3 regions of the Gracilibacillus thailandensis genome follow, and region 3 is predicted to be linked to each of the others. Evidence: riboswitches for the same ligand, from Rfam matches in the RefSeq annotation. Region 3 holds a riboswitch; each other region holds the start of a gene.
The links. A riboswitch is a leader RNA that binds a small molecule or an ion and turns the genes downstream of it on or off. The one in region 3 is predicted to bind S-adenosylmethionine.
Positions count from the first base shown of each region.

Region 1: linked by a shared signal. The riboswitch ahead of GH715_RS11010 (methionine ABC transporter ATP-binding protein) and the one ahead of GH715_RS18075 (methionine biosynthesis PLP-dependent protein) in region 3 are both predicted to bind S-adenosylmethionine.
Region 2: linked by a shared signal. The riboswitch ahead of GH715_RS18915 (acetyl-CoA C-acyltransferase) and the one ahead of GH715_RS18075 (methionine biosynthesis PLP-dependent protein) in region 3 are both predicted to bind S-adenosylmethionine.

Region 1 is NZ_WJID01000032.1:28,365-32,584, forward strand. It holds gene GH715_RS11000 (DUF3231 family protein) at 1-329, opposite strand, end outside; gene GH715_RS11005 (SIMPL domain-containing protein) at 1,131-1,799, shown strand; SAM riboswitch class I at 1,944-2,050, shown strand; gene GH715_RS11010 (methionine ABC transporter ATP-binding protein) at 2,139-3,164, shown strand; gene GH715_RS11015 (methionine ABC transporter permease) at 3,157-3,825, shown strand; gene GH715_RS11020 (MetQ/NlpA family ABC transporter substrate-binding protein) at 3,856-4,220, shown strand, end outside.
Region 2 is NZ_WJID01000082.1:9,205-13,424, reverse strand. It holds gene tnpB (IS200/IS605 family element RNA-guided endonuclease TnpB) at 1-1,094, shown strand, start outside; gene GH715_RS18920 (lipase family protein) at 1,163-1,411, opposite strand; SAM riboswitch class I at 1,608-1,722, shown strand; SAM riboswitch class I at 1,804-1,909, shown strand; gene GH715_RS18915 (acetyl-CoA C-acyltransferase) at 2,216-3,382, shown strand; gene GH715_RS18910 (acetoacetate--CoA ligase) at 3,379-4,220, shown strand, end outside.
Region 3 is NZ_WJID01000072.1:13,606-17,825, forward strand. It holds gene GH715_RS18060 (hypothetical protein) at 113-379, shown strand; gene cobA (uroporphyrinogen-III C-methyltransferase) at 405-1,154, opposite strand; gene GH715_RS18070 (inorganic phosphate transporter) at 1,114-2,211, opposite strand; SAM riboswitch class I at 2,338-2,438, opposite strand; SAM riboswitch class I at 2,601-2,703, shown strand; gene GH715_RS18075 (methionine biosynthesis PLP-dependent protein) at 2,778-3,863, shown strand; gene GH715_RS18080 (aminotransferase class V-fold PLP-dependent enzyme) at 3,865-4,220, shown strand, end outside.

The DNA.
Region 1 (4,220 bases), on a different contig from region 3:
GCGCTATAAATACTCATCCCCGCTTTCCCTAAATATTTCAAATAATGGAGATAAAACTCATCGTAAAATAACCTTGGTGCACCCAAGTTAACGTCATCATCGGTAAATCCAACTGGGATTGGAAAGTTCGCCTGATTAAATATTTGTTTGATATCTTGATTAAGTGAATGAGATAAATTCAAAGCTTGTTCTAAAACTTTTTTAATATCCACATCACCCACATGTTTAAGATAGTAGCTAAGTACACACTTGCCCATGGTATTCCCATTATAAACTGCCCAAAGTTTTCCCATTTCGGCTGCTGTTAGTTGTGATTTATCTGTTTCCATAACCTATCATTCCTTTTGTAAATACTATGTCTAAAATTCTTGGTTTAATATTATCTCTTCTTCCGAAACAATGAATCAAGAGCTACTGGCTAATAATTGATATCTAATTAAGCAAGTAATAATTTTTTTCACCCTGAGCATTTTTAGCCCCCTCCGAAATGGGAAAGAGGTATTTCTGAAGGCGATACCCCTGTCGCTATACCATGAAAAGAAGCTAATGGGTATAGTTTGGTCCATCTATGTTAACAGTGGGTGTGCCGTTTATTTTATTCTTGGAAACCGTATATTGATTGCAATACCCAATGTACTGGTTATTTGTATCTGTAAGTGCGCATACATTAATCATTAGTTGAACAATTATCTTTTTATCCATTACTTTAATATTAGACTATATAATTTTCATTTGTTTATCATCTGCCCTGAATGTAACGGTTTTAACATACTGTTTTTTCCCACGTGAAATTTTCATTAATGGAGGTTAATTTAATAGGAGTTCATACTGTGGAAAATCCGTATCAACATTGCATAGCACGTTTTTTAGGTGTTTTTTCAAAATCCACTTTTATCTTTAGCTGTTTTTATACTCTTTATACTTCTGATATGCAAGACGTTTATCAAAATAGATCTATTCCCTATATTCTCCACTGCTTTGCATTAGTTGTGCGGTTTTTTTACTACGAAAAGCAAGTCCCGATTATCTCGACTAGTTATTTCTCAGTTTCTTTTTTAGTATGAAAAAGCATGTATTCACCTTATTCCGAATAAAGTAGAAGTAATAATAAACAAGAAAAGGTGAAAACAATGTATTATGCTAACCCAAATATAAGGTCTCATTCACAAGTACGTCAGACTGATTATTCGATACTAGTAACAGGCGATGGTACGGTGTCAGTTGAACCAAATCAAGCAGTGGTTACCCTTGGCGTTATAACAGAAGATTCCAATCTCCAAAAAGCGCAACGCGAGAATGCTGAGTCTACCAACAACATTATTCAAGCACTGCTTCAAGAGAATATCCCCCGTCATCATATCCAGACATATGATTACCGGATGGATATTCAGTATGACTATGATGAAGGCATTCAAATTTTTAGAGGTTATCGTGTAACGAATTTGTTAGAGGTTATTATCGAACCAATTGACAAAGTTGGACTAATCATTGATACAGCCGTTGATTACGGTGCAAATACTGTCCGTAACATTCAATTAACGGTAGCAAATCAAGATCGATATTATCTAGAAGCGCTCCAAAAAGCGGTGGAAAATACGCAGATAAAAGCTAGCATTATTGCGCAGGAGTTAGGTGTAAGCATTAGTTCTATTCCGTATTCCTTAAAAGAAATTTCCAGACGTGAAGAAAGTGAAAGCCGACCAGTAGTTTTAGGAGTTTCCACAGACAGTCTTATCACCCCTATCGAACCAGGTAGACTAGCGATTAAAGCTAAAGTGGAAGCTGAATTTCGTTATTAGGTACACTCGATGCTCTCCCTATCTATTTCTTGCACTCACAAACTCTCCTCCTCTCCAAATTTCTGAATAGTTTTACTTTTTCAAAAAGAATTGACGAATGTCATCCGTGATGATATTATATTGGTTATGAATTGTATATGAAAGCTCTTATCAAGAGTGGTGGAGGGAATGGCCCTATGAAACCCGGCAACCGTCAGTTTACACTGATAGGTGCTAAATCCATCAAAGCGTTATGCTTTGAAAGATAAGAGGACAACGAATAATCATCCTTTCTGTCCTCTTAGTGCAGAAAGGTTTTTTTATGTGTTTACGATATTGTAAACGAAGGAGAGTGAAAGAATGATTCGCATAAAAAACTTATCGAAACTTTATCAAACAAAAAAACAACAAGTGCAAGCTGTCGATAATGTTTCACTTAATATAGAACAAGGCGAAATATTTGGCGTTATTGGTTATAGTGGTGCTGGTAAAAGTACTTTCGTTCGATTAATTAATCGATTAGAGGAGCCAACCAATGGCTCGGTTGTTATCCATGAGAAAGATATTACCAAAATGTCAACGAACCAATTACGTAAAAAACGCCAAAAAATAGGTATGATTTTCCAACATTTTAACTTGCTATGGTCTCGAACCGTTTTCGATAACATTGCATTTCCACTTGAAATCGCTAGTGTTTCGAAAACAGAGCAAAAAAAGAAAGTACAAGAGTTAATTAATCTTGTTGGACTTGCAGGAAAAGAGAATGCTTATCCATCACAATTAAGTGGTGGACAGAAGCAACGTGTAGGGATTGCTCGAGCACTTGCCAATGATCCTGAAGTATTACTTTGTGATGAGGCGACTTCAGCGCTAGATCCTGAAACTACCGATGATATCCTAGATTTGTTAGTATCTATTAATAAAAAGTTAAACCTAACTGTTATATTAATTACACATGAAATGCACGTTATTCAAAAGATTTGTCACCGTGTTGCTGTAATGGAAAATGGTAATGTTGTGGAAACAGGTGACGTACTAGATGTTTTCGTAAAACCACAATCAAAAACGACCAAACGATTTGTACAGCAACTCAATCCTTTAGAATACGAAAAGGAAAACTTAGTAGAATTTATTAATGACAAGGAAGATAGTGAGGTTGTCAAATTACACTTTATAGGAAATAATGCAAAACGCGCAGTTATTAGTGAAGTAGCTAAGAAATTTGATGTTGAGATAAACATTTTACAAGGATCGATTGCGCCAACACAGGAAGGGGCATATGGTACCCTATATGTTGAAATAAATGGTGATAAAAAAATCTTAGAGGAGACTATTACTTTTCTAGAAGGCACCGGAGTGGAAGTAGAGGTGTTAAGACATGTTTGAGCAATTATTTCCAAATGTAGTAATGGATGATATGTGGCAAGCTACTTGGGAAACACTATACATGACCATTTTTGCCGGTATTGGTACCTTTGTTCTTGGGATTATACTTGGATTATTGCTTTTCCTAACTGACCAAGGTAACCTTTGGCAAAATAGATGGATAAACTTTATTTCGGCAACTATTGTTAACGTATTTCGAGCAATACCATTTATTATATTAATTTTATTACTTTTCCCTTTTACTGACTTTTTAATTGGTACAATTCGTGGTTGGAAAGCGGCGTTACCTGCTTTAATTATTGGATCAGCTCCTTTCTACGCACGTCTTGTCGAAATCGGTTTGAAAGAAGTGGATAAAGGGGTTATCGAGGCTGCGAAATCTATGGGAGCAAAAGCTTCTACGATTATTTTTAAAGTATTATTACCTGAATCGATGCCAGCGATTATTTCTGGGCTTACCGTTACATTAATTGCCCTAATCAGCTATACAGCGATGGCAGGTGTAATTGGTGCTGGTGGATTAGGTGACCTTGCTTATATGAAAGGTTTCCAACGCTGGGATTTTGATGTAGTATTTCTCTGTACTGTATTTATTGTAGTTATCGTGTTTGTTGTTCAATTTATTGGGGATTTCCTATCCAAAGTGATAGATAAAAGATAAAATTTTAAATTTAAGAAGGGATGATCTATTGTGAAAAAACTAATTATTTTTTTACTTACAGCATTACTGTCTTTAGCACTTGTAGCATGTGGTACAGCAGACAATGAGGAAGGTGCAGAAGACACTAGCAATAGTGAAGAAAACACAGAAGAAACTAACGATGAAGGTGCAACTGAAGAAAATGAAGAGTTAACAAAGATTGTTGTTGGGGCGTCAGCAGTTCCTCACTCTGAAGTACTTGAACAAGCTGCACCATTATTAGAGGAACAAGGTATCGAGCTTCAAATTGAAACATATCAAGAATATGTACTACCAAACCAAGACTTAGATAGTGGATTATTGGATGCTAACTATTACCAACATACGCCATTCTTGGAAACTGAAAAAGAACAAAA
Region 2 (4,220 bases), on a different contig from region 3:
CTCGTTTTGTCTTCAACCATTTTTTAGCTAAGTGGAACGATACATACCAAGAAACAGGGAAAGGGCTGACGTATAACGCTTGTTCTGCTCAACTACCTCATTTAAAAGAAGAATGGAGCTGGTTAAAAGAAGTAGACAGCATTGCGCTCCAATCCTCCCTAAAAAACCTCTCCGATGCCTTCTCCAGATTCTTTAAACAGCAGACCAAAGCTCCACAACTCAAGTCCAAAAAGCATCCTGTTCAATCCTATACGACTAAACATACAAATGGCAATATCTCCATTAAAGGGAACCAAATCAAACTACCGAAGCTCGGGTTCGTTCGCTTTGCCAAAAGTCGAGAAGTCGAAGGGCGGATCCTAAATGCCACCATCAGACGTAATCCAAGCGGAAAATATTTCAGCTCGATTCTTGTAGTAACAGAAGTACAACCATTCAAAGAAACAGAATCAGCTATCGGACTTGACTTAGGTATTACGGACTTTGCGATTCTCTCGGATGGACAAAACGTGGATAATCATCGATTCACCACTAAAATGGAAAAGAAATTAAAACGAGAACAAAGAAAACTGTCCAGACGTGCCCAACATGCGAAAAACAACGGAACGGACTTACTCGATGCACAAAACTATCAAAAACAAAAACAAAAAGTTGCGAGATTGTATGAAAAAGTCATGAATCAACGTGCCGACTTCCTTAACAAGTTAAGTACAGACCTTATCAAAAACCACGATGTAATCTGTATCGAAGACTTGAACACGAAAGGCATGTTGCGCAACCATAAACTAGCAAAATCTATCGCTGACGTATCATGGTCGAGCTTTGTATCCAAGCTAACATACAAAGCAGCATGGTACGGCAAAACGATCGTGAAAATAAGTAAATGGTTTCCATCCAGTCAACTATGTTCTACTTGTGGATATCACGATGGCAAAAAGTCGCTTGAGATAAGGGAATGGACTTGTCCAGTTTGCCATACGCACCACGATCGAGATGTCAATGCGAGCAAAAATATTCTAGCCGAAGGATTACGAATGATAGCTTCGGCTTCAACAACCAATAAAACCGTAGGGACTACGGGGATAGCTTGGTAAAGAAGAGAAACCACTGTTAGGGAAGAAATAACCTAATAAGTACGCTCTGTTCCCAAGAATCCCCCACTTCAAACATCCTGAAAGGAGGTTAAGTGGGGGTAGTTCAACGCATGCAAATCAGATCTGTCGTACCCAATACTTCTTAATTTTCGTTCGATACTATAGAAATTGTACGGTGCACCAACTATACCATGAACGAGAACAACAGGCTTGTCAAAGTCAATCCCAGATTCCTCTTGTGCCATTGTGGTTGTAGGAACACTAAAAAGTAATACAAGTAACAGCAAGCCGATAAACGAGAGTTTGATAGATTTCATATAATCCTCCTTTAGTATATTATATGGATTATTTTACCACAGGATTGATATTGTTTGTATAATATTTCCTATTTTTGAAAGCGATTGAATATTTACGTAATTACTTTCTTTTAATTGTCGAAATATATTGACAATTCCAACAAAAGCATGTAAAGTACAGTGTATTACTAGGATATGAAAACTGAACATTAATCTTGTCTTATCAAGAGAGGTGGAGGGAATGGCCCAAAGAAGCCTCGGCAACCATTAAGTGTTTTACTTAATATAGGTGCCAATTCCGTCTGAGTGTTTTCACTTAGAAGAGATAAGAGATTCATCGTTACGTAATGTATCTCTCTATCTCGATATAGAGAGATTTTTTTATTATAAGAATCACAAACATTATATCTATAAGCTTATCAAGAGAGGTGGAGGGACTGGCCCAATGAAACCCGGCAACCATTAAGCGATTGCTTAAAAGGTGCTAATTCCAACAGGAGTACTCCTGAGAGATAAGAAGAGTAGTAGAGTCCTCTTTTTATCGAAGAGGGCTTTTTTATTTGTAAGGAAAGTATAAAATTTGCACAGATGTAGCTCCGAGCGCCCAAAAACTAGGCGACTTCACGAATTGTCCTACGATAAAGAAGACTTGCCGATTGGTGAAACCAGAGGCTTAGTCGCACTTATGCCTTTAGGTGAAAGTCATCATCGGTTCGTAAACTCACCGTGATTCCTTTATCTCAGTTGATTAGTTCCAGCCGCTACGTTTTTAAGCGGGCGCTCTGCGCTTTTCTTAATTTAAAAGAAAAAGGAGTAATCACATATATGTCAATTGTTATTTTAGATGGGATCAGGACACCTTTTGGAAAATGGAACGGTGCCCTTGCAGAAATTGATTCAGTATCATTAGCAAGCCATCCGTTGCATTACTTAATGGAAAAACATGCTGCAATTCCTCAGATAGATGGGGTATTGTTAGCACAAGTTATTCAGGCTGGTCAAGGTCAAAACCCTGCTAGGCAAGTTGCACATCAAGCTGGACTTAATAGTAGTACACCGGCGATCACCTTAAATAATGTCTGTCTTGGAGGGGTTGCTTCTGTTATTGATGCAGTGCGCCGTACTCAATTAGAAGAAGGGTCATTTTATATTGTTGGTGGTTTTGACTCAATGTCTAATGCACCACATATTATCCCGACTCGATCGATCAAAGGTATAGGTCACCAGACGATTACTGATACGTTGCTACATGACGGGCTGTGGTGTGCATTAAGTGATCAATCGATGGGCGCACTAACAGAACAATATAATGGTGTATACAACATTAGCCGTGAAGAGCAAGATCAATTTGCAGCTCTGTCTCAACAAAGAGCAGCTAGTGCCTTTGAAAAAGGGCTATTGCAGGAGGAAATTCTTCCAATCGATGGTGTGTTAGCAAATGATGAAGGTATACGCCCACAGACAACAGTTGATAAATTAGCGAATTTGAAACCTGCATTTGCAAAAGATGGAACGATTACAGCAGGTAATGCTTCGCAAATGACAGATGGAGCAAGCCTTGGAATTGTTACAACAGCAAAACAAGCTGAACAAATTGGAACAGCACCACTTGCACATATTATCGACTGGGCGGAAACGGCCGGACCTGATGCTAGTCTTCAAACAAAGCCGGCAGACGCCATTCAAAAAGTATTGAATAAACAGCAATTGACAGTAGAAGATATTGAACTCTTTGAAATAAACGAGGCGTTTGCTAGTGTTGTGATCGCCAGCTGTAAAGCGTTAAATATTGGATATGACAAAGTAAACGTCAATGGTGGAGCAATTGCAATTGGGCATCCGCTTGGAGGTACTGGTTTCCGCTTAGTTTTAACATTAGCACATGAATTGAAACGACGTGGTGGTGGTAAAGGAATCGCTTCTCTATGCGGCGGTGGTGGCCAAGGAATAGCCATTCTTATTGAAGTACCAAAGAAAGGGGGAAAACAATGAATACTCAAACAATAGATAAGAAGAGTCAGATATTATGGGAACCTGCAGAAAAAGATATGGAACATTCACATCTTCAAGCTTTTGCGAAATCTGTTAATCAGGCACTTTTTCCTTATGAAAGATTACACCGTTGGTCGATCACGAATATTGGAGATTTCTGGTCTAGTGTCTGGGATTATGCCAGTATTATCGGCGAAAAAGGGGAAAGATTCTATCTCCAAGGTGAATCAATGGCAGATGCTGTTTTTTTCCCTGATGCTCAATTAAACTTTGCGGAGAATCTACTAAAAGGTAAAGATAAGCAAATTGCCGCCTATCAAGCAGATGAAACAGGTGTAACAGCGAAGATTACTTATCATGACTTACGTACACAAGTTGCAAAGGCACAGTATGGATTAAAACAATTAGGCGTGAAAAAAGGAGATCGTGTAGCGGGGATTACTACTAATAATATAGAAGGATTAGTTGCTTTACTTGCTGCGACATCAATTGGAGCAGTTTGGACCTCATGTTCACCAGATTTTGGTGCGAAAGGAATAATCGATCGAATTGGCCAAGTGCAACCGAAAGTTCTAATCGCCAATCTAACGTATCAGTATAAACAAAAACCTTTTGATATTTCGGATAAAGTAGAAGAAACAATCAGGCAGATTGCTAGTATTAATCACGTTATAACGATTGCTGGTGAACTACCTAACACAATCACTTGGTCATCCTTACTCGATAACGATGCAGAGAAACCGCAATTTGAAAGGATTGGATTCCGTGATCCCCTTTATATCCTTTATACATCTGGTACGACAGGACTGCCAAAGGCAATTGTTCATTCTGTAGGAGG
Region 3 (4,220 bases):
CTCCTCTATTCCCTTTATATTCATCCCTTTAAAAATGATGAATGTCCCAATCCTCCCTCGTAATGTAATCCCTTTCAATGTGTGGTATACTTGATTTAGGAGGTGCTTATTCATGATATTAAGCAACTTTATTCTACACAAGGATATCTTATTAATTCACGCTGATATTAATGGAAATGACTATATATTTACTGTGAAGTGGAAAACGATCAAAAATAAAAAAGGCGGAGAATGGGAATTGAAATCCTACCTTAACAATTCTAATGGAAAAAAAGACTTGTCAGAAGAACAGCTGCAACAATTTATAGACCGAATAAATCCACAATGGAACTGGGAAAAAGATCAAGAACAAATTATGAATGTGATCAACAATGACTAGTTATCATGATAACTAGTCATTGTTTTTACATATAAGCTTCTGTTGACTCCTTATACCATTTAATTTGCTCCTGTAAACGAACCACTTCTCCGATCACAATTAGGGAAGGGTTGCTGATTTCATCTAACCTATCTGATATCGTTTCTAAGTCGGCAACAACCGTCTTTTGTTGTGGAAGTGTTCCCCAATGTATAATAGAGACAGGAGTAGTCTTACTTAACCCTGCATTTTTTAATTTCTCACAGATAATCGGGAATTTCTTTATTCCCATATAAAAACACAACGTATCAGCTCCATTGGCAATATGCTGCCATTGTTCATCTGTTTTCGTCTCTGGATTGGAACCATTAATAAAACTCACTGATCCGCTGATATGACGATGAGTGAGCGGAATACCAGCATATGCTGCAGCACTTATTCCAGAAGTGATTCCTGGTACCACTTCATATTCAATCTGATTTTCTTCAAGATGAATGGCTTCTTCTCCACCTCTGCCGAAAATAAAAGGATCTCCACCTTTTAATCTGGTTACAACTTTTCCATTAGAGGCAAAATAAATAAGCTGTTCATTTATTTTTTCTTGAATTAACCCATGCTTGCGTGGTTCTTTCCCACAGAAAATCAATTCTGCTTGTTCTTTGGCATGATGTAATAATGATGGGTTTACCAATCGATCATACAGGATGACATCAGCTTCTTGTATAGCACGCAACCCCTTTACAGTAATTAATTCTTCATCTCCTGGTCCTGCTCCCACTAAGTAAACTTTCCCCATGTTGATCCCATCCTTTTTTTGTATTAGCTTTTGTTGGTTTTTCTCGATATCTGACTAAAATATAAGTAGCAATAATGGCTAACGCTAACAGTATCACTTGATCAAAACTTTGATGAACCATTATTTCTGTTAAGCCAAAGGCAATCACTAATGATACGATTGGCGATGTAATCCATACTTTCGCTATTTGATGGATAATTTTTTGTTTCCAAACTTCTTTAAATTGTTTGCTGGCATTTATCCCGACTATCGCCGAAGTAGTTACCTGGGTCATCGGTATTGGAATACCTAATAAGGAGGCAACTACTACCAAACCTCCTGTTGCACCGGAAATCACAATACCATTTCCTAAAGTCAGTGAGGTAATCTTTTTGGCATTGGTTTCTAATACTCTGCCACCAAACAAAATACTACCTAATGCTACAATGAGCGCCATCAAAGGTAAACCCATTTCCATCGAAGTAATCCCTGCGCCTACTAACGGTCCTAATGCATTTGCTACATTATTCATACCAGCAGCTATCGCTTCAATTATACCAGTTAACAGTAATAAAAAAGTTAAAAGCTTTACTGGTGGCCGATAATTTATTTTATTATTTATTTTTTTTCTGATTTTTTCAAGACACAGTGTGATTAAAAAAGCCGCAACTGGTATAATGATCCAAAAAGCTATAATGAGTAATACCATTTGAAGATTCAGTTGTTGATAACTGAGGCCAACTCCAATGATAGCTCCCACTGTTACCTCGCTCGTGGATAACGGAATTCCAATATAATTCGTAATTAACAATGTAAAACCGGAAACAACTAAAATAATACAAGCAATTCTTACATCTAAAATTTCTTCGGAGATGATACCTTTTCCAAGCGTATTCGTAACATGCTGACCTCCAAGTATAGCACCCGTAACAGCACCTACTCCTGCGATGATTAACGCGTACTTACGTTGCTTGATTACTTTAGTGCCGTACGTAATACTCATGCTAGCTGCTGAACCGCTCGCTCCAATATTAAAGGCAAATAGACAAGCAGCTAATATCGCGATGATTGCTAACATCTCAGATCCCAACTTTCACCACTACAATAAAGTGGAATTATTTTTAGTATAAATATCCTATCCCAATAGGAAAACTTGGATTATAAATATAGAAAACTCCTACTTGACGATAAAGTAGGAGTTTTCCTCTTATCTGCCAAGTAATACCTGCTGGAAGTAGCACAGTGCTTTTTAGCCTGTTGCTGAGAATTCGCCGGGCCAGTTCCCTCCTTCTCTCTTGATAAGATCATATGTTATTTTCATTTTTTTCCACTGTTGATAATGTACATACTATAAGCCATTCTTTCATAATTGTCAATGGATTCCATATAAATATTTTTTTAAGATTTACCTTGTAATTACTTCCTTAATGTTGTATGATGTTTGTATTATATTTCCATAATTACAATATCTTATCGAGAGAGGTCTAGGGACTGGCCCGATGACACCTCAGCAACCAGCAATGCAATTGTATGGTGCTAAATCCAGACGGTATATTACCAAAGATAAGAGAATGCAACCTTAATCAAGGAGGTCTTCTACTTATCGAAGACCTCTTTTTTTTATTTTAGAAAGGATGGAGCAAAATGAACAATATCGAAACTACTCTTGCGCAAATAGGTAATCGGAAAGATCCGCGTACTGGTGCAGTAGAAGCACCTATTTATTTATCAACTGCATACCAACACCCATCTCTGGGACAGTCAACTGGTTATGATTACACACGGACAGCAAATCCTACACGGGAAATTGTAGAAGATGCGATTGCAACATTAGAAAAAGGGGCAAAAGGATACGCCTGTTCGTCAGGTATGGCTGCCATCCAACTTGTCTTCTCCTTATTCAAGCAAGATGATGAAATAATTGTAACCGAGGACATTTATGGTGGAAGTTATCGATTGTTTCAGCATTTTCAGGAATCTTATAACATCAAACCAGTATATGCAGATGTAGAAGAAATGGAGCAGTATATTAGCCCAAGAACGAAAGCTATTTTCATAGAATCACCAACTAACCCGCTTTTAATGGAAATTAATATCGAGAAATTAGCTACATTGGCAAAGAAGCATCAATTACTCTTTATTGTTGACAACACCTTTTACACACCTTATTTACAACAGCCCTTAACACAAGGGGCAGATATTGTGATTCATTCCGCTACCAAATATTTAGGTGGACATAATGATGTACTCGCCGGACTAGTCGTAGTAAAGGATGTTACATTAGGTGATCAATTAACCTATCTCCACAATGCCATTGGTGCCGTACTTTCACCACTGGATACAATGCTTTTAATAAGAGGAATGAAAACATTGTCACTTCGTTTGGAGAAGCAACAACAAAACGCCAGACAATTGGCTGCATTTTTAAAAGAACTATCCTTGGTCGAGGAAGTTCTATACCCTGGTAAAGGGGCTATGATTAGTTTTCGAGTACAGGATAAATCGTTAGTTTCTCCGTTTCTAGAAAAATTAAAAATTATATCATTTGCAGAAAGTTTAGGAGGAGTAGAAAGCTTTATTACTTACCCAGCAACCCAAACCCACGCAGATATTCCAAAAGAAGAACGGGAGAGACGGGGAATTAGTGATACATTACTTCGATTTTCTGTTGGGATTGAAGCTGTGGAAGATTTGAAACAAGATATCCAACAAGCATTAGGAGGGAAATAAGATGGGATATTCAAAAGAAACAACACTTGCACATGGAGGAAATCAGCAAGGCTATCAGGAAAAACATACAGGTGCGGTTAACCCGCCAATTTATGTATCATCCACTTATCATCAGCAGCAATTCAATGAATTTGGTGATTATGATTATAGTCGTTCAGGTAATCCTACACGTGACCAATTAGAAGCTGCGATTGCCAAATTGGAGAATGGGACAGCAGGATTTGCTTTTTCCTCTGGTATGGCCGCGATATCGTCGGCATTTATGCTGTTACAAGCTGGTGATCACATCGTCATTACGAAAGATGTTTACGGCGGTACTTTTCGTTTTGTCACGCAATTATTAACGCAATTTTCGAT